Regions from separate parts of the Enterobacter asburiae genome, predicted to be linked through region 3. Evidence: predicted binding sites of a transcription regulator. Region 3 holds the regulator's gene; each other region holds the start of a gene.

Region 1 (8,157 bases), 1.7 Mb from region 3:
GGTCCGGCTGTGGGTTTCAAACCCGTCCGGATCCGTCGCGCCCGCCCCGCCGGATTTGCCGCGATAGAGATCGGTTTGCGGCGCGTTGTAAACACCACGCCCAGGTTGTACGCGCCCGGCAGGCCGTTAACCAGCGGACGCGCTTCGATTTCAACCGGCAGTAAAACCCCTTTGCTGCCCTTCGTCGACCAGCTCCAGGCGTGGCTGCGGCTGGAGGCGTCCGGGTTTTGCTCCATCACGCCGCCCTTCAGGGTCAGCGTCGGCGTTAATTTATACGCAAGCGTGGTGCCCCAGGTGTGAACGTTCCAGTTGTTCCACGTCAGCGAGTTGGCTGACTTCCCGCCGCACTGCGAAAGCAGCTGGAAATCACAGGGGATGATTTGATCGAAGGTTTGCACCTTGTTCATCATCCCGATGCGCCAGGTCAGACGCCGGTCGTCAAAGCTGCGGGCAAAGGTCAGCCAGCCCAGACGGGTAATGGACTGCCCGCCCCAGCTCTCCTGGGTCAGGTCGTTAAAGTTGACGCGAGGGTCCTGCACGCGTTTGGTGGTGAGGTCGTCATTGTGGTTACGGTTGACGATGTTCCCTTCGATACGCGCATCCGGGATAGCGCTCCAGCGCTCAAGATCCTGGTTGAAGGTCAGCGCAAACTGGTCGATATAGGCCACGTGGGAGTCGTGGTTATATCCGCCACCGCCGTTCCAGCCAATTTCATTCAGGTATCCGAGGTTATAGGTAAAACCGTTATCGTTAAGGATTTTACGTATGCCGAGCATTTCGCCCAGAACAGGCTCCGGCGGAGCCTCAAACCCTAATACCGTTCCGTTCCAGTCCTGCGCCATTGACAGCGGGGATATCGTCAATAAGGCGAACGCATAGAGTTTATTTTTATATGCCATAATAACAACCTGTGATTGAGTATTTTGTGCGTAACCGGCCGCAGGAAACTTTTCTATTTCCTGTCGATATTTCATTTTTTTAAAATCAGTAAAAAGCGCTAAGCCAAATTTCTCTCCTGCGTAAACGAGAGGCAAAAAAAAACCTAAGCGCTCCACAGCGAAAATGCTGTGAAACGCTTAGGTTTTGCCTGTTAGACAGTAACAATCCTGCGTTGAAAACAGTGGCACCTTAACACCGTCGCGCCACGTTGAAAACCTGAACTTTTTTCTGATTTAAAAAAGTGTGAGCAATTTAACGCTTATTATTTTGACTGAATCACCCGGGCAATATCAGACGAAGTCTGTAATGTCCGAATCTCCTGAAATAATCCCAGCGCTTCATCGTACTCTTTGCGTAAATAACTCAGCCACTGTTTAATTCGCGCGACGTGATACAAACCGGTATCGCCTTGCTTTTCCAGTCGGCTGTATTTTTGCAGCAGCGTAACGACGTCTGCCCACGGCATTCGCGGCTCGTTATATTTTACCACCCGGCTGAGGTTGGGCACATTCAACGCGCCGCGACCGATCATCACCGCATCGCAGCCGGTGGCCTGCAGACAGGCCTGCGCGCTCTCGTAATCCCAGATTTCACCGTTGGCGATCACCGGAATGGTGAGGCGCTTGCGGATCTCGCCGATCGCCTGCCAGTTAATGCGCTCGGCCTTGTAGCCATCGTCTTTGGTGCGGCCATGCACCACCAGCTCGGTGGCCCCGGCCTGCTGCACCGCATCGGCGATTTCAAACTGCCTCGCGTCGCTGTCCCACCCCAGGCGCACCTTCACCGTCACCGGCAAATGCGTAGGCACGGCCTCACGCATGGCTTTCGCGCCGCGGTAAATCAGCTCAGGATCTTTCAGCAACGTCGCTCCGCCGCCGCTGCCGTTGACCAGCTTCGACGGGCAGCCGCAGTTGAGATCCACCCCGTAAGAGCCCAGCTCAACCGCGCGGGCGGCGTTTTCCGCCAGCCATTCAGGATACTGGCCGAGCAGCTGAATACGCACCAGCGTGCCGGAAGAGGTCCGGCTCTGGTTGTGCAGCTCGGGGCACAGGCGGAAGAAGGATTTTACCGGCAACAACATATCGACCACGCGCAGAAACTCTGTCACGCAGAGATCGTAATCATTCACCTCGGTCAGAAGCTCGCGCACGAGGGAGTCGAGCACGCCTTCCATTGGGGCCAGTAAAACACGCATAGCAGTACCTGTGAAAAAAGACGCGCTATAGTAGCCGCTCTCTATATCGCTGGGAAGCGCTTCTGTTCAGGGAAAAAGTCAGCTGGCGTTGCCCCGACAACGGCGCGAAACGCCGCCGCAAATGCCGCCGAGCCAGAAAACCCCAGCATCCAAGCCACCTGCTTAGCCGGGTATCCGTTTGCGAGCAGGTCCAGCGAGGCACAAATCCTTGCTCGCTGTCGCCAGGCCCGGAAGCTAAAGCCGGTATCTTTGATAAACGCGCGTGAGAATGTGCGTTCAGACATCGCGACCTGTTCCGCCAGCCTTTCCATCGAAACGTCCCAGAGATTGCTGGCAATGATGTCACAGGCGACGCGATGTAACCGCTCATCCACCGGCATTGGTAATTCGGCCGAAATCTGCTGCGCCTCGCTGAGGATTTCGAGCAGCAAAACGGCCATGCTGCGCTGACTGGCTGGCCGGTATTGCGCACTGAACAGCCCGGCAATGAGCTCTTTGAACAACGCTGTCGCCGTAATCACGTGAACCTCTTCTTTCCGTTTAAAAGGCTCGCATTGCGATATCAGCGCCGGGCTAAACCAGACCGCGCGGAGCTCCGTTGTGGATAACACGCTGTAGGTGTGTTCCTGAAAGGGAGGGATCCACAGCGCGCGCTGTGGCGGTATGACCCAACGCTTATTGCCGGTTTCGACCAGCATCACCCCTTTGATGGCAAACAAAAGCTGCCCCTGTGGATGCTGGTGAGGGGGATCCACTTCGCCGCGCGTATAGCTAATTGCCCCTCTGGACCATCCGATGGCATCGTCGTGAATTGGCGTTTTATCGATAAAGGTTGGCATTTCACATTCCTCCCTTCCTCTTATGATGCTGCTTGTACACGTAACCGGAAAGAGACGCAATGCACATTCAATTTATCATTCATGAACATTTCGAAGCGCCAGGCGCATATGAAATCTGGGGGACAAAGCGCGGCTGTAGTATGAGCTACTCCAGAGTTTATCAGGGCGATCCTTTACCCGAGGATCTGGAGAGCACAGACTTGCTTATCATCATGGGAGGCCCGCAGTCACCTGCCACCACGCTTAAGGAGTGCCCCTGGTTTGATGCGCAGGCGGAAATGCGGCTCATCGGCCGCGCAATAGAGGCGGGTAAAACGGTGATTGGCGTTTGTCTGGGCTCGCAGCTTATCGGTGAAGCGCTGGGCGCAGCGTTTTGCCATAGCCCGGAAAAAGAGATCGGCAAATTTCCCGTCAGGCTCACGGATGCAGGCAAGGCCAACCCGCTGTTTAAGGATTTTGGCCACGAGCTGAACGTCGGTCACTGGCATAACGACATGCCGGGGTTGACGCCGCAGGCTAAGGTGCTGGCTTACAGCGAGGGCTGCCCCCGTCAGATCGTGCAATATGGCGAACGGGTTTACGGTTTTCAGTGCCATATGGAACTGACGCCGGAGGTGGTTGAGCTGCTGATTGAACATTCGCCGAACGATCTCCGCCGCGCGGCTGAATTTCGTTTTGTCGAAACGGCGGAAAAACTTCGCTCGCATGATTATCGCGAAATGAATCAGGTGCTGTTTTCCTTTCTGGATAAACTCGCCGCCCAACGCGAGGCCTGACTCAGAGGTATTTCACTGGCTCGTCACTTCGCCACCGCACTCCCTTTCCTCTAAACTGTAGCCTGCCCCTGTGCGGTGATACCGGACGTTCCATCCTGGAATGTCTGGTATGCTCAAATTTCATGATGTGATCCGTGGCACATTTTTAGGTTTAATTGTATGATGAATTCGTTTCAGCAAGGACTATCACCATGAGCAAATCATTGAACATTATCTGGCAATATCTGCGCGCATTCGTTCTGATATACGCCTGCCTGTATGCCGGGATATTCATCGCGTCGCTGCTGCCCATCGTCATTCCCGGCAGCATTATCGGTATGCTGATCCTCTTTGTTTTGCTGGCGCTGCAAATCCTGCCCGCAAAATGGGTCAATCCCGGCTGCTTCGTCCTTATTCGCTACATGGCGCTGCTTTTCGTGCCTATCGGCGTCGGGGTCATGCAGTATTTTGATTTGCTCAAGGCCCAGTTCGGCCCGATTGTGGTCTCCTGCGCGGTCAGTACGCTGGTGGTTTTCCTTGTGGTGAGCTGGAGTTCGCATCTGGTGCATGGCGAACGTAACGTGGTCGGGGAGAAAACAAAAAAATGATGGCCAATATCTGGTGGTCGCTGCCGTTAACCCTGGCGGTGTTCTTCGCCGCGCGCAAGCTTGCCGCACGTTTTAAAATGCCGTTGCTGAACCCGCTTCTGGTGGCGATGGTGGTGATCATTCCGCTCCTGCTGCTCACCGGCATTCCTTACGAACGCTACTTTGCCGGCAGCAAAATTTTAAACGACCTGCTGCAGCCTGCCGTTGTGGCGCTCGCCTTTCCTTTATATGAGCAGCTCCACCAGATCCGCGCCCGCTGGAAATCCATCATCACCATCTGTTTTGTGGGCAGCCTGGTGGCGATGATCACCGGCACGTCGGTAGCGCTGTTGATGGGGGCCTCCCCGCAGATTGCCGCCTCTATTCTGCCTAAATCGGTGACCACGCCTATCGCGATGGCAGTGGGTGGCAGCCTTGGCGGGATCCCGGCCATCAGCGCGATGTGCGTCATTTTCGTCGGTATTCTCGGTGCGGTGTTTGGTCACACCCTGCTGAACGGGATGCGTATTCACACTAAAGCGGCACGGGGACTGTCAATGGGGACCGCCTCCCACGCCCTGGGCACCGCCCGCTGTGCGGAGCTGGATTATCAGGAAGGGGCGTTTAGTTCCCTGGCGCTGGTGATCTGCGGGATTATCACCTCCCTGCTGGCCCCGTTCATTTTCCCGCTGATTCTGGCGGTGATGGGCTAAAATTTGCGATGCGTCGCGCAAATTTCATTTTGATTTCATAAGTTGCATACATAATGAGAAGTGGATCACATATAAAGCCCTGGCGGCTCCGTAAACTACCGATCCATTAACCTTTATGAGGCAAACGCCATGCACCCACGTTTTCAAGCTGCTTTCGCCCAGCTTGCAGAGAATTTGCAGTCAGCCCTGGCTCCCGTTCTGGCAGATGCACACTTCCCCGCCCTGCTGACCGCGGAGCAGGTCACGATGCTGAAACAAGCAACGGGACTGGACGAAGACGCGCTGGCTTTCGCACTGCTTCCTTTGGCTGCCGCCTGCGCGCGGGCCGATCTCTCCCACTTTAACGTCGGGGCCATTGCGCGCGGCGTCAGCGGAACCTGGTACTTCGGCGGCAATATGGAGTTCCTGGGCGCGACCATGCAGCAGACCGTTCACGCCGAGCAGAGCGCCATCAGCCACGCCTGGCTGCGCGGTGAAAAAGCCCTGAGCGCCATTACCGTTAACTACACCCCCTGCGGCCACTGCCGTCAGTTTATGAACGAGCTGAACAGCGGGCTGCAGCTGCGCATCAACCTGCCAGGCCGCGCGCCGCACACGCTGGGGGATTATCTGCCTGACGCGTTTGGCCCGAAAGATCTGGAGATCAAAACGCTGCTGATGGACGAGCAGGACCACGGTTACGCCCTGTCCGGCGATGACCTGAACCAGGCGGCCATTCGCGCGGCCAACAAAAGCCACACTCCGTACAGCAAGTCCCCGAGCGGCGTGGCGCTGCAGTGCCGCGATGGCCGGATCTTTAGCGGCAGCTACGCGGAAAACGCCGCGTTTAACCCAACCCTGCCTCCGCTGCAGGGCGCGCTTAACCTGCTGAGCCTGAACGGCTATGACTATCCGGACATTCAGCGCGCTATTCTGGCAGAAATTGCCGATGCGCCGCTGATTCAGTGGGATGCGACCGCCGCGACGCTTAAAGCGCTGGGCTGCACGACGATTGACCGCGTACTGCTTGCGTAATCCTTCCGGCGGGCAGAAATGCCCGCCAGTTTGCTGAAAAACCCCTCAGTTGAGTCGCTGTTTCTTGCGCTAACCAGGCGGGTAAAGTAGCCTGAGTTAAATTTCATCCACGAACGAGCCATCTCCATGTTAAAGCGCGTTTTTTACAGCCTGTCTGTCCTGGTCGGCATACTGCTGTTGATCGTGCTGGGTCTCGACCGCTGGATGAGCTGGAAAACCGCCCCCTACATCTTTGATGACCTGCAGGATCTGCCCTATCGTCAGGTTGGCGTGGTCCTCGGCACCGCCAAGTATTACCGCACCGGCGTGATTAACCAGTATTACCGTTACCGCATTCAGGGCGCGCTGAACGCCTACAACAGCGGCAAGGTGAACTACCTGCTGCTGAGCGGCGATAACGCCCTGCAAAGCTACAATGAACCGGTGACGATGCGTAAGGACCTGATTGCCGCGGGCGTGGATCCTGCCGATATCGTGCTCGACTACGCCGGATTCCGCACCCTGGACTCCATCGTGCGCACGCGTAAAGTCTTCGACACCAACGACTTCATCATCATCACCCAGCGCTTCCACTGCGAGCGCGCGCTGTTTATCGCGCTGCATATGGGCATTCAGGCGCAGTGTTACGCGGTGCCGTCGCCAAAAGATATGCTGAGCGTGCGCGTGCGCGAGTTCGGCGCGCGTTTTGGCGCCCTGGCCGATCTGTATATCTTCAAACGCGAACCGCGCTTTTTAGGCCCGCTGGTGCCGATTCCGGCGATGCACGAAGTGCCGGAAGACGCGCAGGGTTACCCGGCCGTCACGCCCGAACAGCTGCTGGATATGCAGAAAAAAGAGAAATAGCAGGGCCGCCTTTATACTTTCTTTACGCCGGGCCTGACGCTTTTTATCCCCCCTTTACATCGGCTCTTTTAAGCTGAGTTCACTGCCGCTACGGCTTCATTGAAGAATGACTATGAACTCAATAATGAATGCGTTTTTCCTCAAAAGTCTCCGTCCGTATTTTAACTTTCCCGGTTTATCACTTCCTGGCGCACTCAATTCCGGTCTCTGGCTTGATGAAAAAATTGACGCCCTGCAGCACAACATTTCAGTGGAAGTGGCAGATTATCTGGAACGTTACCCGCAGACGAAACATGTAGACGTTTACCTGAACGATATCAACGGCACGATGCGCGGCAAGCGTCTGTCGGTGGAGAGCATGCTGAGCCTGGAAAAAGGCTGTTATTTTCCCCTTTCGGTCTACTCGATGGATCAGAAAGGAAAAATCGCCGCCCCGCTTCATGATGAGCCGGACCGACTCTGCGTTCCGGTCGCCGGCTCCCTGCGCCCCTGTCCGCAGGATCCTCAGCACAACGCGCAGATCCTGCTGACGATGAAAGACAGCGACAATACCCCCTGCCCGCTTGAGCCGCGCGTGATACTGCAGAACGTGCTGGCCCGCTTCCATCAGCACGGCCTCTTCCCGGTGATTGCCCCGGAAATCGAGTTCTATCTGACGGGGCATGACGATCGGGATCCGCAAAATCAGGGCTGTTTTCACATGGATACTACGACAGCCCACGCGGCGCTGTTTGACGAGCTGGAACAGCTGGCGCACCTGCAGCGCATCCCGATGTGCGGGATCGTGGCGGAAGCCGAGTCCGGTCAGTACGAATTAAACCTGAAGCACAGCCATCGCGTCGTTGAGGTCTGCGATAACGTGCTGGCGCTTCGTCGCCTGACCCGATACGTTGCCGAAAAGCACGGCCTGCAGGCCAACTTCATGGCTAAGCCTTTCAGCCAGCTTTCCGGCAGCGGCCTGCACTTCCATTTCAGCCTGAATAACAGTCGCGGCGAAAACGTCTTTGCTTCCCCGGTGGACGCGCTTAACAGCATGATGCGTTTGTGCATCGCGGGGCAGCTGGCGCTGATGCCCGCCTCTGTCGCCATTCTTGCGCCGGGCGTTAACGCGTTTCGTCGTCTGCGTAAAAACCTGACGGAGCCCGTATTTAACTCCTGGGGTTATAACACCCGCTCCGCCGCCCTGCGTATTCCCTGCTCGGATGACCACAACCGTCGTATCGAGTACCGGCTGGCCGGGGCCGATGCCAATCCGTATCTGGTGGCAGCCAC
Region 2 (8,157 bases), 360 kb from region 3:
AACCACATTCGCGGTCAGGCGCGTTTCTGCCCGCACAAGCGGCTGAACAATGCGTTTATGCTGCACGCCTCCACCAGCCCGTTTTATCCGCTGTTCGCCGCGCTGGATGTGAATGCCAAGATCCACGAAGGGGAAAGCGGACGCAGGCTGTGGGCGGAGTGCGTCGAGCTGGGGATTGAGGCGCGCAAGGCAATCATTGCGAATTGCCATATGATCAAACCGTTTATCCCGCCGGTGGTGGCGGGCCGGCCGTGGCAGGATCATCCGACTCACGCCATCGCCAGCGAGCTGCGCTTCTTCAGCTTTGAGCCCGGGCTAAATGGCACGGGTTTGAGGGCTATGCCCGCGAGCAGTACTTTGTCGACCCGTGCAAGCTCCTGCTGACCACGCCGGGTATCGATGCTGAAACCGGGGAGTACACGGATTTCGGGATCCCGGCGACGATTCTGGCGCACTACCTGCGCGAAAACGGCATCGTGCCGGAGAAATGCGACCTCAACTCGATCCTGTTCCTGCTGACGCCTGCCGAAAGCAGCGAGAAGCTGGCGCAGCTGGTGGCGATGCTGGGCCAGTTTGAACAGCATATTGAAGACGACACGCCGCTGGCGGACGTGCTGCCGACGATCTTCCAGAAATACCCGGTGCGCTACCGGGATTACACCCTCCGCCAGCTGTGTCAGGAGATGCACGATCTCTACGTCAGCTTTGACGTAAAGGATCTGCAGAAGGCGATGTTCCGCAAGGAGAGCCTGCCGGAGGTGGTGATGAACCCGCAGGATGCAAACCGGGCCTATATTCGCGGTGACGTGGAGCTGGTTCGCATACGGGATGCCGCAGGGCGCATTGCTGCCGAAGGGGCGCTGCCCTATCCGCCAGGCGTGCTGTGCGTGGTGCCGGGTGAGGTCTGGGGCGGGGCGGCACAGCGTTACTTCCTGGCGCTGGAGGAGGGCGTCAACCTGCTGCCGGGCTTCTCGCCGGAGCTGCAGGGGGTTTACAGCGAGAAGGATGCCGACGGGATTAAGCGGCTGTATGGGTATGTATTAAGATAGTGCGGGCTGTTGCCCTCACCCTAACCCTCTCCCACAGGGAGAGGGAACGTTTCATCAAACCGCACTACGCTTGTACATCCTCCTCGGATGCCCAATCTTGCCGTACAGCATCTCCACCGTCAGAAAACCCGCCTCTACACAGTGTTCCAGATAGCGCCGGGTGGTGGTTTTGCTTAACCCCGTTTCGCTCACCACCTCATCCACGGTAAAGCAGTGCGTTGCCTTGTCGTTGAACAGCGTCTGCACCCGCGCCAGCGTATTTTCCTCAATGCCTTTACTGCCGTTGTCCAGGCGGTAGTTTTTCGCCTGGAGCTGATACAGCGAATCCACGTTCTGCTGGTCGACAATCTTCCAGACCCGCTGCTGTTCTGCAAACTGCACGAACCGCTCCAGCGACTGGCTGAGCCGCTTCCAGGAGACGGGTTTGAGGATGTAGTCGAACGCGCCGTTGCGAATCGCCTGGCTGCAGGTGTCCATATCGCTGGCGGCAGTAATAAAAATCACCGAGCAGTTGGCGCGGGCCAGCATGGGGTTATTGATAAGCGAGATACCTTTGCCGTCCGGCAGGTAGTTATCCAGCAGCATCAGCTGCGGCTGTTTGCTTTCAAGCTCTGCCTGGGCCGCAGCCAGCGACGAGGCAATGCCTACCAGCCTCAGACGCGGATGTTTGCCTATCAGCTCCGCGTGCAGTTGCGCCAGTTCGTTCTCGTCTTCAACAATCAGTACGTCGATAAGTTCATGTTGCATAGTCGGTGTCTTCCAGTTGCCGGGCGGTTCCCGTGGCCGGGATAAACAAGGAGAAAATGGCGCCGCGCGGGGTATTATCGGCAACTTCTATCGCGCCGCCAGCCTGTGTGACGTAGCTTTCGATCAGATACAGGCCAATCCCATGATCGCCGCGCGTTTTGGTGGTGATGCCGCGTTCAAAGATCCGGTCACGGATCGCCGGTGTAATGCCAACGCCCTGGTCGGCGACTTCAATAATCAGCTCCTGTTCGCTGAGTTTTATCAGCACTTCTACCGGCGCGTGGGGAAGCGGCGACCGCTGTGTCGCTTCGATGGCGTTATCCAGCAGGTTGCCAATAATTGAAATCAGCTCTTGCTCCCCAAGGGGCAGGAAGGGTTTGTCCAGCCGACAGCCCGGGTCGAAACACAGCTCGACGCCTTTCTCCCGTGCGCGGGCGGCTTTCCCCAGCAGCAGGCCGCACAGGGTCGGGGAACTGAAGCGCGAAGAGATAAAGTCCAGCAGCTCCTGGGCATGCTCCGACTGCGCCTGAATGTAGCCAATCGCTTCCTCGTAGCGGCCCATGTGCAGCAGGCCGGAGAGGGTGGTCATCCTGTTTAACTGCTCGTGGCGCATAATGCGCAGGTTATCGACATAGCGTTTTACCTGGCTGAGCTGGGCGCTCAGCGAGTCGATCTCGTTGCGATCGCGGAAGGTAATCACCCAGCCCTGCAGCGCCCCCTCAAGCATGATGTGCACCCGGCTGGCAATCACCGTGAGATCGTTAAAACGGCAAATCTCGTCATGGGTATCTTTCGCCAGCATCGTCTGCGTGTCGAAGAACGGGACCGGATCGATCACCTGGCTTATCAGCTGTCCGCGCAGCTCGCGGGCCGGCTGGCTCAGACCCAGCAGCTTGCGCGCCGCCTGGTTGATGACTTCAATCCGCCGCCGATCGTCAATGGCAATCACGCCTTCATAAATAGACTCCATCATCGCCTTCTGCTGGCGCACCAGCAGGCCTATCTCGCGCGGCTCAAGGGAGAAGATCTGCTTCTTGATGCTGCGGGTAAAGAACCAGGAGAAGATAAAGAGAGCGATCAGCAGCAGCACGGCGGCAATCAGGATATTGACCACTTTACTGACGGTAATGGTATCAAGGTAGCTGGTGAGATAGCCTACCGAAACGATGCCGACCACCTGTCCGGCAGCGTTGAAGATAGGGGCTTTACTGCGTAGCGAAATGCCCAGCCCGCCTTTGCGAATGGTGGTGGTGCTTTTCCCCTGCAATACGGCTTCATTGTCTCCGCCAACCAGGGTTGTGCCCACTCTGTCGGCAAAGACGGAGTGAAAAAGATGCTGCCCTTTATTATCACCAATCACGGCTTTGTTGAATAAATCAGATTTCGGGTAAGTCTCCCCCGTAGCGGGTTGTGTTTTCAGGCAATACGCACGCTTTCAGGCATACCTGCTTTCGTCATTTTGTTCAGCGCTCGTACCAGGGCCATAGCCTCCGCAACCTGACCATCGTAGTCACGCAGCGTCAGTGAACCCCCGAACAGCTGTTTTACCCGGTACATCGCCGTTTCCGCTATCGAGCGACGGTTGTAATCTGTTGTCCATTTCCACCGCGCATTACTCCCGGTCATTCGCTGATTAGCCACTGCACGGTTACGGTCTGCATATTCACCGGGCCAGTAACCCGCACCTTTTCGGGGAGGGATAAGCGCGCTGATTTTCTTACGCCGCAGTTCATCGTGACATAGCCGGGTATCGTAAGCGCCATCGGCGGCGGCTGACCTGATTTTCCGGTGGGTTTGCCGGATTAACCCGGGGAAGGCCTCTGAGTCCGTAACGTTGTTCAGCGACAGGTCAGCGCAGATGATTTCATGTGTTTTACTGTCAACGGCGAGATGCAGCTTACGCCAGATACGGCGGCGTTCCTGGCCATGCTTTTTGACTTTCCACTCGCCTTCACCGAAGACCTTCAGCCCGGTGGAATCAATTACCAGGTGTGCGATTTCACCCCGGGTGGGCGTTTTGAAACTGACATTAACCGACTTTGCCCGCCTGCTGACACAGCTGTAATCCGGGCAGCGTAGCGGAACGTTCATCAGAGAAAAAATGGAATCAATAAAGCCCTGCGCAGCCCGCAGGGTCAGCCTGAATACGCGTTTAATGACCAGCACAGTAGTGATGGCAAGGTCAGAATAGCGCTGAGGTCTGCCTCGTGAAGAAGGTGTTGCTGACTCATACCAGGCCTGAATAGCTTCATCATCCAGCCAGAAAGTTATGGAGCCACGGTTGATGAGGGCTTTATTGTAGGTGGGCCAGTTGGTGATTTTGAACTTTTGCTTTGCCACGGAACGGTCTGCGTTGTCGGGAAGATACGTGATCTGATCCTTCAACTCAGCAAAAGTTCGATTTATTCAACAAAGCCACCAATCACAATAAAGCTGGCGTCGCTGTGCGCAGAAATCTTCTGCATAAAATCATGGATGGCGGAGATATTCTTTTGTTCAACTTCATTACGCAATGTCGGAATAAGCGCAATCTCTTCAGCCTGTATTTTGGCACGCGTACTCATTTCCTGATAAAGCTGTTTCCCGACGTCGGCATAATAATATCCGCCCAGCAGCGCGAAAAGCACTGAGAAAAAGGCAACCAGCGAAATAAACAGCTTAATCTGGAAAGAGACTTTCATAACTATCACGCGAGGTAGCAGCAAAGATCGCCAATATATCATCTTTTTTCGCGCTGACGCCCGCTTTGCCGAAAACTTGTGATCCCTTGCACAGCGGGCGCTGTAAAAGAGTTATCCTGAAGGCTACCGTGCTTCGGGCTACACGAACAAATGTTATTTGTTTGTTCAATTCGGAAAAGAAACCATAAAAACCACGACAATAAATAAGGTATAAATCACATTAAATAAAAGAAACCATTAAAACCATAGCTGCCATTAAAACTTCGCTTTTAATATGCCATTCCTCACATAAAGTAAGCCTTTGTGACTCTAAGCTGAATGCACAAAATAACCAAGGGGCTTATTATGAGCACAACTGACGATTCTTTCTCTGTTACCCACGACCCGATTGAAATTCAGCGACCTTCGCTCAAAGAGCGCTGGTGGCATATTATGGATACCTGGAAAGTTGGGATTATTCCTCTGCCGCTGTTCGTTCTGGCGGGCGCGCTGATTGCTATTGATTGCCTGGGCGGAAAACTGCCGAGCGATATCGTGGTCATGGTGGCAACGCTGGCCTTCTTCGGCTTTGCCTGCGGCGAGTTTGGCAAACGCCTTCCGATTGTCGGCAAGCTCGGCGCGGCGGCGATTTGCGCCACCTTTATCCCTTCCGCGCTGGTCTATTATGGCCTGCTGCCGGACGTGGTGGTCGAGTCCACCACCAAGTTCTACAAATCCACCAACATTCTCTATCTCTACATCTGCTGCATTATCGTCGGCAGCATCATGAGCATGAACCGCACGGTGCTGATTCAGGGCTTCCTGCGCATCTTCTTCCCGATGCTGTGCGGCGAAATCGTCGGCATGCTGGTGGGGATGGGCGTGGGCCTGGCGCTGGGTCTTGAGCCGTTCCAGATCTTCTTCTTTATCATTCTGCCGATTATGGCGGGCGGCGTCGGGGAAGGGGCGATCCCGCTTTCCATCGGCTATGCCACCCTGCTGCACATGGACCAGGGCGTGGCGCTCGGCCGCGTGCTGCCGATGGTAATGCTCGGCGGTCTGACGGCAATCATCATCTCCGGCTGCCTGAACCAGCTCGGTAAACGCTTCCCGCACCTGACCGGTGAAGGTCAGCTGATGCCTAACCGCGCGAATGCCGATGCTACGGTCTCTCAGCCTGCGTTTTCCGGCAAAGCGGACGTCACCACTATCGCCTCCGGCGCGCTGCTGGCGGTGCTGCTCTACATGCTGGGAATGCTTGGCCACAAGCTGATTGGCCTGCCCGCACCGGTCGGCATGCTGTTTATGGCGGTACTGGTGAAGCTCTGCAACGGCGCCTCTCCGCGCCTGCTGGAAGGCTCTCAGGTGGTGTACAAATTCTTCCAGACCTCCGTGACCTATCCAATCCTCTTCGCCGTCGGCGTGGCTATCACCCCGTGGCATGAACTGGTGGCGGCGTTCACCGTCAGCAACCTGCTGGTGATTGTCAGCACCGTTTCTGCACTGGTCGCCACCGGCTTCTTCGTCGGCAAAAAGATTGGTATGCACCCGATTGATGTCGCCATCGTCTCCTGCTGCCAGAGCGGCCAGGGCGGTACCGGCGACGTGGCGATCCTGACCGCAGGCAACCGCATGAGCCTGATGCCGTTCGCCCAGATTGCTACCCGTATCGGCGGGGCGATTAACGTCTCTGTCTCACTGCTGATTCTGGGCAACTTCCTCGTTTAAGTTTTCAGGAAAGAACAATGAAACTCGCAAGCTTTTTATACCAGGGAAAACGCAGCTACGGCATCGTCCAGGCCGACGGCGTGATTGATTTAGGCCGCCGTCTCGGCGACCGCTACAGCGACCTTAAGGCGCTGCTGCAGGGCAACGGGCTGGCGCAGGCCACCCGCTACCTGAACGACGCCGTGGACGTGCCGATGAGCGCCATCACCTTCTTACCGGTGATCGAGCAGCCGGAAAAGATCCTCTGCGTGGGCATGAACTACGCCGACAAGCGCAAGGAGTTTGACCAGCATAACCCGGCGCCGACGCTGTTTGTCCGCTTCCCCGATTCACAGACCGGCCACAACGAGCCGGTGCTGAAGCCGCGCCACTCCAGCGAATTCGACTACGAAGGCGAGCTGGCGGTGATTATCGGTAAAGGCGGGGAGAACATCAGCCGCGATGACGCCCTGCGCCACGTGGCGGGCTACAGCTGCTACATGGACGGCTCCGCCCGCGACTGGCAGCACACCTGGTTTACCGCCGGTAAAAACTGGCGCAAAACCGGCGCGTTTGGGCCGTGGATGGCGACGGCGGACGAGATCCCGGATCCGCACCAGCTGGCGATCCGCACCTGGCTGAACGGCCGCATGGTGCAGGAAGACAACACCAGCAGCATGATCCACAAGGTTGCGGAGCTGATCGAGTACATCAGCACTTTCACCCGCCTCAGCCCGGGCGACGTGATCATCACCGGATCTCCGGGCGGGGTGGGTAAAAAGCGCAATCCGCCGCTATTTATGAAGGAAGGGGATCGCATTGAGGTGGAGATCGAGCATATCGGTCATCTGAGCAACGTGATCGTGGAAGCGCCAGCCGTCGGGCTTGCGGCAGCACATTAAGTAAGGCGGCAGCATGCACTCGCAACCCATCGATTTTCGCCACACCGTCGTGGCGAAACACCCGGAACGCTTAAGCCAGATCCGCTACCTGCTGGCAGACAGCGGCCTTGGCCTGGACAACGACATCACGCTGTTTGTCGAAGCCTGGTCCGGCTCGCAGCTGGTGGGTTGCGCAGGGCTTGCTGCCAACGTCATTAAATGCGTGGCGGTTAACGAGCAGCTTCGCGGCGAGAACCTCAGCGCGCGGCTGCTTGCAGAGGTGGAAAATGCGGCGCTGGAGTGCGGCCATTTTCATCTCTTCCTCTGCACCCGTCCGTGCAACCGGGAGCGCTTTGCCCGCAGCGGCTTCTGGCCGATTGCCCAGAGCGGGAACAACGCGGTGCTGATGGAGAACACCCCGCAGGGGATCGAACGCTACTGCCGTTCCCTGCGCGCGAAGCGCAAGTGCGGGGAGAACATTGGCGCGATAGTGATGAACGCCAATCCGTTCACCCTCGGCCACCGCCATCTGGTTGAGCAGGCGGCGCAGCGGTGCGACGCCCTGCACCTGTTCGTGGTGCGTGAAGACGCCTCGTTCTTCCCGTTCAGCGCGCGCCTCGAGATGGTGCGCGCGGGCGTGGCGCATCTGCCGAACGTGGTAGTGCATGAAGGCTCGCAGTACATCATCTCCCGCGCCACCTTCCCGGCCTACTTCCTGAAGGAGACCGGCAAAGTGCAGCAGGCGTGGAGCGAGATCGACGTGCTGATCTTCCGGGACTTTATTGCCCCGGCGCTGGGCATTACGCACCGCTTCATCGGCTCGGAGCCGTTTTGCGATATCACCCGCCAGTACAACCAGACGCTGCACGACCTGCTGGCCTCGCATATCGAGGTGGTGGAAATGCCGCGCATCAAGGCCACCGGCAACGCTATTTCAGCGTCCGAAGTGCGCCGCTTACTGAAGACACAGCAGTTTTCCCGGATCCGGGAGATTGTCCCGGACTCCACCTTCGCGCATCTCGAAACGCATTACCGTGCGAGTGCGGAAGTCGCTTAACTACCAGGAATTTATCATGAAAATTGTAAGGGAGGCGCTGGCCGGAACGCAGGAGT
Region 3 (8,157 bases):
GAAGTAGTCTGCGATATTTCCCATCACCATCCCGGTGACGATCACCAACGCGCCGGTCAGGGCGTAGGAGAAGAAGCTGATCCATGTGAGCTTGATGCGATTGCTGTTAGTCATGTCTGGCCTGTTCAGAAAAGGAAAAGCGCCCAGGGGGCGCTGAGAGCGGGCAGATTTTAGACATTAAAGTGATCCATTCATATCTTTTAAGAGAAATTAGAAGTTAATTGCATGGTTTTGTGTGATCGTGATCACATAAAAAGGTGCGAAAGCCAACCGTTTGCGCGGTTACAACTGTTTCAATTTCGTAAAATTAGGTAAAAGGCTGGTCTCCGTTCATACTGCTCTTTAGAATCAAGCCATTCGCTTTTTATACTGCGCTTTGTTAAGGAATTCTCATGCTCAAATCAACACTGGCGGCTGTTGCAGCTGTGTTTGCTCTTTCTGCCGTTTCCCCTGCTGCGCTGGCAGCCAAAGGGGACCCTCACGTTCTGCTGACCACCTCCGCCGGGAACATTGAGCTAGAACTGAATAGCCAGAAAGCTCCGGTTTCCGTGAAAAACTTCCTCGACTACGTGAACAGTGGTTTCTATAACAACACCACCTTCCACCGCGTGATCCCGGGCTTTATGGTGCAGGGCGGCGGCTTCAACGAGCAGATGCAGCAGAAACAGCCTAACCCGCCAATCAAAAACGAAGCGGACAATGGCCTGCTGAACAAACGCGGCACCATCTCCATGGCGCGTACCGCAGACAAAGATAGCGCGACCAGCCAGTTCTTCCTGAACGTGGCGGATAACGCCTTCCTCGACCACGGTCAGCGCGACTTCGGCTATGCCGTTTTCGGTAAAATCGTGAAAGGGATGGACGTGGCCGACAAGATTTCTCAGGTGCCTACTCACGACGTCGGTCCGTATCAGAATGTGCCGTCAAAACCGGTGGTTATCCTCTCCGCGAAAGTTCTGCCGTAATTCTTCTGAACGCGGGCTTCTCCTGCCCGCGTTCTGTAACCCTCCCTGCGAAAGCGCGTTTTGCTGCTTATACTTGTGGCAAACGGACTATTCAGGGAGGCGTTAAGTGAAAAAGCTCACCGACAAGCAAAAATCCCGTCTCTGGGAACAGCAGCGTAACGTCAATTTACAGGCCAGTTGTCTCCTTGAAAAAGGTAATGGTCCCTCAGAACCCCATATTGAGACGCTGGAGCTTGGGCCTTCCGCGCCCGGGTTGCCCCATCTATGCCTTATTCATCGTCATTTGTACCGCAGCGAGATGAAGCGGGCAGGCGAGCTCCGCACTGAAGATATTTTTAAGGGTGACATTCCTTTCTGCCATTTCGAATACATCGAGAAGATGGGCAACGAGCTGATGGCGGCGCTGGAAGGCGAAAAGTATCTTGTGGGTCTTGATAAAGCGGCGTTTGTTGACCGGGTTAGCCACTATTACTGCGAAATCAACATGCTGCATCCGTTTATGCGCGGCAACGGTATTGCCCAACGCGTTTTCTTCGAGCAGCTGGCGCTCCACGCGGGTTACTCGCTGGACTGGCGCGATATCGATCCCGACCAGTGGGTGGCGGCTAACCGAAGCGGCGCAACGGGAGATTTAACCGCGCTAAACGCTATCTTTGCCAAAGTAGTGAGCGAAGCGCGGGAATCTGAGTAGAATAGGGCGGCATTTTTTTCGGGAGCCGCCATGATTCTGCTGATAGATAACTACGATTCCTTCACCTGGAACCTTTACCAGTATTTTTGTGAACTGGGTGCAGAGGTGGTTGTCCGCCGTAACGACGAGATCGGACTGGACGATATCGGGATGCTGGCTCCGCAGAAAATCGTGATTTCTCCGGGGCCGTGTACGCCGTCGGAATCGGGTATTTCTCTGGATGTTATCCAGCACTATGCCGGCAAGCTGCCGATCTTGGGCGTCTGCCTGGGCCATCAGGCGATTGCCCAGGCGTTTGGTGCTACCATCGTGCGCGCCGCCAAAGTGATGCACGGAAAAACCTCTCCGGTCACACACGCCGGCACCGGGGTATTCACGGGGCTCAATAACCCGTTAACCGTGACGCGCTACCATTCCCTGGTCATTGACCCGCCGACGCTGCCCGACTGCTTTGAGGTGACCGCCTGGAGCGATACGCAGGAGATCATGGGGATTCGTCACCGCGAATGGGACCTCGAAGGCGTGCAGTTCCACCCGGAAAGCATCCTCAGCGAGCAGGGGCACGCGCTGCTGGCGAATTTCCTCAATCGCTGAATATCTGTTGCCTTGTTATGATTTTTTATGCATATTTTGTGATTATATTTTCACAATCACTGTGACATAAAATGGATGGTCATGACATGGCAACTGAACAACCAGCAATTACCCGCGCGACATTTGATGAAGTGATCCTGCCGATTTATGCACCGGCTGAGTTTATCCCGGTGAAGGGAAAGGGCAGCCGCGTCTGGGATCAGCAGGGGAAAGAGTATGTGGATTTCGCGGGCGGTATTGCGGTCACGGCGCTGGGTCATTGCCATCCCGTGCTGGTGGAGGCGCTGAAAACCCAGGGCGAAACCCTGTGGCACACCAGCAACGTGTTCACCAACGAACCGGCGCTGCGCCTGGGCCGCAAGATCATTGATGCGACCTTTGCCGAGCGCGTGCTGTTTATGAACTCCGGCACCGAAGCCAACGAAACCGCTTTTAAGCTGGCGCGCTACTACGCGACAACGCGCCATAGCCCGTACAAAACCAAAATCATCGCCTTCCACAATGCCTTCCACGGACGCTCCTTCTTTACCGTTTCCGTTGGCGGCCAGCCGAAGTATTCCGACGGGTTTGGCCCGAAGCCGGCCGACATCGTCCACGTGCCGTTTAACGATCTGCATGCCGTGAAAGCGGTGATGGACGACCACACCTGCGCCGTTGTTGTCGAGCCGATTCAGGGTGAAGGCGGCGTGACCGCGGCAACCCCGGAATTCCTGAAAGGACTGCGCGCGCTGTGCGACGAACATCAGGCGCTGCTGGTCTTTGATGAAGTACAGTGCGGGATGGGGCGTACCGGCGATCTGTTCGCGTATATGCACTACGGCGTGACGCCGGATATTCTGACCAGCGCTAAAGCGCTCGGCGGTGGTTTCCCGGTGAGTGCGGTACTGACGACGCAGGAGATCGCCTCCGCTTTCCACGTCGGCTCTCACGGCTCTACCTACGGCGGCAACCCGCTGGCGAGCGCCGTGGCGGGCGCCGCATTCGACATTATCAACACGCCGGAGGTGTTGAACGCCGTGAGCGCGAAGCGCGAGCTGTTCGTAAAATACCTGCAAAAGATTGATGAGCAGTACGACGTGTTCAGCGAAATCCGCGGGATGGGGCTGTTGATTGGCGCCGAGCTGAAGCCGCAGTACAAGGGCCGCGCGCGCGACTTCCTGCACGCTGCGGCGCACGAAGGGGTTATGGTACTCAATGCCGGACCGGACGTGATGCGCTTTGCGCCGTCGCTGGTGGTGGAAGACAGGGATATTGAGGACGGGTTAACCCGCTTTGCCGCGGCGGTCGCGAAGATCGTTAAAGGTTAATACTCGGTTCGCTTTAACCGGCGCGTTAACCAAATCCCGTGATGCGGGCGCTGACGCCATGCCACCGACGAAATGGTGTGCATGGTGTTCAGATGCCCGAGAACGCGCTGCAAATGCTGCTCCAGCGTGCTCATTGGCCCGTGGGTTAACGTCTCCGGTGCTTCCAGAATGTTTGAATCTCCCGACTCGCCCGGCGCGTCATACTCCAGACGCTGCTGACACCTCTGCAACGCAATTTCACATGACTGCAAATAGCGCTGCGCCAGATCCGGCGTCAGCATCGTGTGCTCGCGCGCCAGCGTGGTCATGGCGTTAATGTGCTCGACGATAAACTGGCTGTGCGTCACCCAGAGCTTCATGTCTGCCAGATAGTGCGAGTTAAAGCCCGGCTCCTGCATCGCCTGGTTGAGCGAGTTAAACAGGGCGTTGTGCGCCTGGTTGACCTTCATTCGCTGATAGGCCAGCGGCGAGGGCTGCGGGTCGTCGCTCAGGATCAGGCGAATAGCCTGCTGGTCGGCTTCCAGCGCGTCGTGGGCGTTCTGGCGCAGCAGTCCGCTTTGCCACTGCGGCCACAGCCAGACCATGCCGCCAAAGGCAATCAGACAGCCGATTAGGGTATCAATCAGCCTGGCGACAATAAACTGTTCGCCATTGAGCGTGAGCAGCTGCAGGGTATATACCGCCGTCACCGTAAAGCCCACCATCGCCCAGCCGTAATTTTTGCGGATAATCAGGTAGCTCACCAGCGTAACCGCCAGCATGCCTGCCAGGGTATAGCCTTCCGGCACGTGGAAGTGCAGCGTCACGCCCGCGATGATCAGCCCGGCCATCGTTCCGCCAGCCCGATGCAGAATACGCACCCGCGTGGCGCCGTAGCCGTTCTGGGTGACAAACAGCACGGTCATTAAGATCCAGTAGGGTTTCGGCAGGTGCAGCGCCATACCCATCAGGCTGGCGGTACTGAGCATCACGCTAATCCTTGCGGCGTTGCGCAGGGCGGACGATTTAAGAGAAAGATAGCTTTTGAGCGCGGGCAATAGCGGAAGCCGTTTCTGCTTATCCGCCATCAGGTCGCGGGGATAAAGCGGGCGCTGCGTGCGCAACACGCGGGCGATACGGCTGAAGTGCCAGGCGGCAAACTGGCCGACGGGGTTATCCGGATGCTGACGGGCGATTTTCTCCAGCGCGCCCAGCTGCTTATCCATGTTAAAGCGCGTCGGGTAGCGGTGATAGAGAATATCATCGGCCAGCACCCGCAGGCGTGCGGACACGGTCTGCGCGTTCCAGCGGATCACCGCTTCGGCGTGGCTGCGCTCGACCAGCTTTTGCACCTCCTGCGGGTGGTGAAGGCTAACGGAGATATGCTCCTGCAGATCCAGCCCGACCTGGAAGGTGCGCAGCAGCCGCTTGTATTCGTGGTTCTTGTTGGCGGCGAGCATATGCAGCTGCTGATAGCACTGGCTTATGAGATCCACCACCTTCTGCTGGCGCGTCAGCAGCGGCGGTAAGGATTTTTCCGGATCGGTATGCTGGGTGAGCAGGGTGTATTTGGCCTCGCAGTAATCCGCAAGCTGCACATAGAGCAGGCTCAGGGATTCACGCAGCGGCTGTTCGCGCCACAGCCAGAACCAAAACCAGTTAAACAGCCCGTACCATAATGTCCCCAGGGCGTAAATCAGCAGTGGCTCCCACACCGGCATATTCCCTGCAAGGCTCAGCGTGAAAATGGCCGCAATCAGCGAGGCGGGAAGCAGGCGGGCGTGCAGCGAACTGATTTCCGCCGTGACGCCGAGGGTCATCGCCAGCACGGTCAGGATCAGCGGCAGCGGGATATCCCGGGCAAGCAGAAGTTGTACGGCGAGGCTACAGCCGGCAAACAGGCAGCCACCGATAATCAGGCGTTTGAAAAAGCGCTTATGCGGCGTGTCCAGACCGGCGATGTTGCAGCAGGCGGGCACGAGGGAAAACAGCAGGCCTTGCTGAAGATGTCCGAGGATCAGGCCTATGGCCACAGGAAGACACAACACCAGCGTTTGTCGCAGTGCGTAGTTAACTTCCGGGTGATAGATCAGCCTGCGCCACATGGGGAGTAGAGACAAAAACGGCGTGACACCTTGCGATGGCACGCCGTTTAAGCGGAATTAACGCGTTCCGTAAACCACGATGGTTTTACCGTGGGCGGAGATCAGGTTTTGATCTTCCAGCATTTTCAGGATACGGCCCACTGTTTCACGGGAGCAACCGACGATCTGACCAATTTCCTGACGGGTAATTTTAATTTGCATGCCGTCCGGGTGGGTCATGGCGTCTGGCTGTTTCGCCAGGTTCAACAGGGTTTGTGCGATACGGCCGGTAACGTCCAGGAAGGCGAGGTTACCCACTTTCTCTGACGTAACCTGCAGACGGCGCGCCATTTGGGAAGAAAGACGCATCAGGATGTCAGGGTTAACCTGAATCAGCTGACGGAACTTCTTGTAAGAAATTTCAGCCACTTCACATGCTGTCTTTGCACGAACCCAGGCGCTACGTTCCTGGCCCTCTTCAAACAGGCCCAGTTCACCGATGAAATCGCCCTGGTTCAGATAAGAAAGGATCATCTCTTTCCCTTCTTCATCTTTGATCAGCACTGCCACCGAGCCTTTAACGATGTAATACAACGTTTCCGCTTTTTCACCCTGGTGAATCAGCGTGCTCTTTGATGGGTACTTATGAATGTGGCAATGAGACAAGAACCATTCGAGAGTCGGGTCTGTTTGCGGTTTGCCAAGCACCATGCGCTGTTATCCTCTGTTATAAGCTGTCACCAGAGTCATCAGATGCATCCGGACTCTGGGGTTGCAATCGAATTCTTACCCATACCCTGGGAAGTCGGCTACCGTAACGTTTCGCAGCCAGTAAAGTTTGATGTCCTCTGCATACACGTGTAACGTCAATGTATTACTGTAGCATCCTGAGTGTTTTAGCATAGCTTTCGCCGCGTGTCTCCTGGTGTCTCGCTTCAGCATGATGCAGGTCGCCTTCCATTGCGAGAAATGTAACGCACGCGTAATCTGTCACCAAAAATGCAACGTTGGAGTTTAAGAATATGCAAGCGCGCGTGAAATGGGTTGAAGGTTTAACGTTCCTGGGCGAGTCCGCGTCAGGACACCAGATTTTGATGGACGGTAACTCCGGCGATAAAGCACCCAGCCCAATGGAAATGGTGCTGATGGCGGCAGGCGGATGCAGCGCAATTGATGTGGTATCGATTCTGCAAAAAGGACGTCATGACGTGACGGATTGTGAAGTCAAACTCACGTCAGAACGTCGCGAAGAGGCGCCACGCCTGTTCACCCATATTAACCTGCACTTTGTGGTCACCGGTAAAGAGCTGAAAGACGCGGCGGTCTCGCGTGCGGTTGACCTGTCTGCGGAGAAGTACTGCTCGGTGGCGTTAATGCTGGAGAAAGCGGTAAAAATCACGCATTCGTATGAAGTGATCGAGGCGTGATTGATGGGGCATCGTGCGTGTTGATGCCCTCACCCTAACCCTCTCCCACTGGGAGAGGGAACATGCTCACGCGATCTGTTTCCCTTCCATCAGTCGCTCCACCAACGGCGTCATGATGAGCTCCATCGCCAGCCCCATTTTTCCGCCCGGCACCACTAACGTATTCATGTGCGAAATAAAAGAGCCCTGCAGCATGGCCAGCAGCCAGGGGTAATCAATGCCGTCGAGATTGCGGAAATGGATCACTACAAAGCTTTCATCCAGCGACGGGATGCTTTTGGCCGCGAACGGGTTGGAGGTGTCCACCGTCGGCACGCGCTGGAAGTTGATATGGGTGCGGGAGAACTGCGGCGTCAGAAAGTTAATGTAATCCTCCATGGAGCGCACCACGGAGTCCATCACCGCCTCTCGCGAATGGCCGCGCTCGCTCATGTCACGCGTCAGCTTCTGGATCCACTCCAGGTTAACGATAGGGACCACGCCGACCAGCAGATCCACGTGGCGCGCCACGTCGTGTTGAGGGGTGACCACGCCACCGTGAAGTCCTTCGTAAAACAGGACGTCGGTGGGTTCCGGCAGCGGCTGCCACGGGGTAAAGGTTCCCGGCACCTGATTCCAGGGGACGGCTTCATCATAGGTGTGCAGATACTTGCGGGACTGCCCTTTGCCGCTCTTACCGTACTCTATAAAGGTTTGTTCCAGCAGGCCAAAGTCATTGGCTTCCGGGCCGAAGTAGCTGATGTGTTTACCCGAATCGCGCGCCTTACGAATGGCCATGTCCATCTCCGGACGCGTGTAGCGGTGAAAGCTGTCGCCTTCGACCTCCGCCGCACGGAGATTCAGCTGGGCGAAAATCTTGCGAAATGCGAGGCTGGTGGTGGTGGTTCCCGCACCACTCGACCCCGTAACGGCAATAACCGGATGTCTGGCAGACATAGCAACTCCCTGACTGAAAAGGGTGGAAGATCAGCCGTGAAACGCGTTGCGGGGCATGATATTGACCGTCTCATGCAGTTCTGACCACACCAGCACCACGTCGCCGCTTTTCAGCTGGCGCTTAACATCGTTGACCTTTTGCTCAAGCGAGCGTTCCTGTTCACCATAATCGGT

The links. Region 3 encodes CRP, which controls carbon source genes, mostly activating them, when cyclic AMP is high. Its sites were predicted from a motif close to ATGTGANNNNNNTCACAT; they were not measured.
Region 1: the regulator CRP is predicted to act here: its motif matches at 3,875-3,892, upstream of ACJ69_RS10995 (CidA/LrgA family protein).
Region 2: the regulator CRP is predicted to act here: its motif matches at 4,681-4,698, upstream of ACJ69_RS20795 (2-hydroxycarboxylate transporter family protein).

Annotation. Positions count from the first base shown of each region.
Region 1 covers NZ_CP011863.1:2,246,045-2,254,201, forward strand. The annotation lists partial or broken gene ACJ69_RS10975 (carbohydrate porin) at 1-842, opposite strand, end outside; gene dusC (tRNA dihydrouridine(16) synthase DusC) at 1,202-2,134, opposite strand; gene ACJ69_RS10985 (AraC family transcriptional regulator) at 2,176-2,973, opposite strand; gene ACJ69_RS10990 (type 1 glutamine amidotransferase) at 3,033-3,749, shown strand; gene ACJ69_RS10995 (CidA/LrgA family protein) at 3,941-4,336, shown strand; gene ACJ69_RS11000 (CidB/LrgB family autolysis modulator) at 4,333-5,028, shown strand; gene cdd (cytidine deaminase) at 5,158-6,042, shown strand; gene sanA (outer membrane permeability protein SanA) at 6,169-6,885, shown strand; gene ACJ69_RS11015 (glutamine synthetase family protein) at 7,010-8,157, shown strand, end outside.
Region 2 covers NZ_CP011863.1:4,280,758-4,288,914, forward strand. The annotation lists partial or broken gene ACJ69_RS20770 (ornithine decarboxylase) at 1-1,049, shown strand, start outside; gene ACJ69_RS20775 (response regulator) at 1,104-1,796, opposite strand; partial or broken gene ACJ69_RS20780 (ATP-binding protein) at 1,786-3,156, opposite strand; gene ACJ69_RS20785 (IS5-like element IS903B family transposase) at 3,213-4,136, opposite strand; partial or broken gene ACJ69_RS20790 (histidine kinase) at 4,214-4,477, opposite strand; gene ACJ69_RS20795 (2-hydroxycarboxylate transporter family protein) at 4,823-6,184, shown strand; gene ACJ69_RS20800 (fumarylacetoacetate hydrolase family protein) at 6,202-7,065, shown strand; gene citC ([citrate (pro-3S)-lyase] ligase) at 7,079-8,101, shown strand; gene citD (citrate lyase acyl carrier protein) at 8,118-8,157, shown strand, end outside.
Region 3 covers NZ_CP011863.1:3,919,807-3,927,963, forward strand. The annotation lists gene tsgA (MFS transporter TsgA) at 1-114, opposite strand, end outside; gene ppiA (peptidylprolyl isomerase A) at 393-965, shown strand; gene ACJ69_RS18870 (putative adenosine monophosphate-protein transferase Fic) at 1,072-1,656, shown strand; gene pabA (aminodeoxychorismate synthase component 2) at 1,687-2,250, shown strand; gene argD (bifunctional acetylornithine/succinyldiaminopimelate transaminase) at 2,337-3,557, shown strand; gene ACJ69_RS18885 (YccS/YhfK family putative transporter) at 3,554-5,641, opposite strand; gene crp (cAMP-activated global transcriptional regulator CRP) at 5,699-6,331, opposite strand; gene ACJ69_RS18895 (OsmC family protein) at 6,643-7,047, shown strand; gene ACJ69_RS18900 (phosphoribulokinase) at 7,114-7,983, opposite strand; gene ACJ69_RS18905 (YheU family protein) at 8,014-8,157, opposite strand, start outside.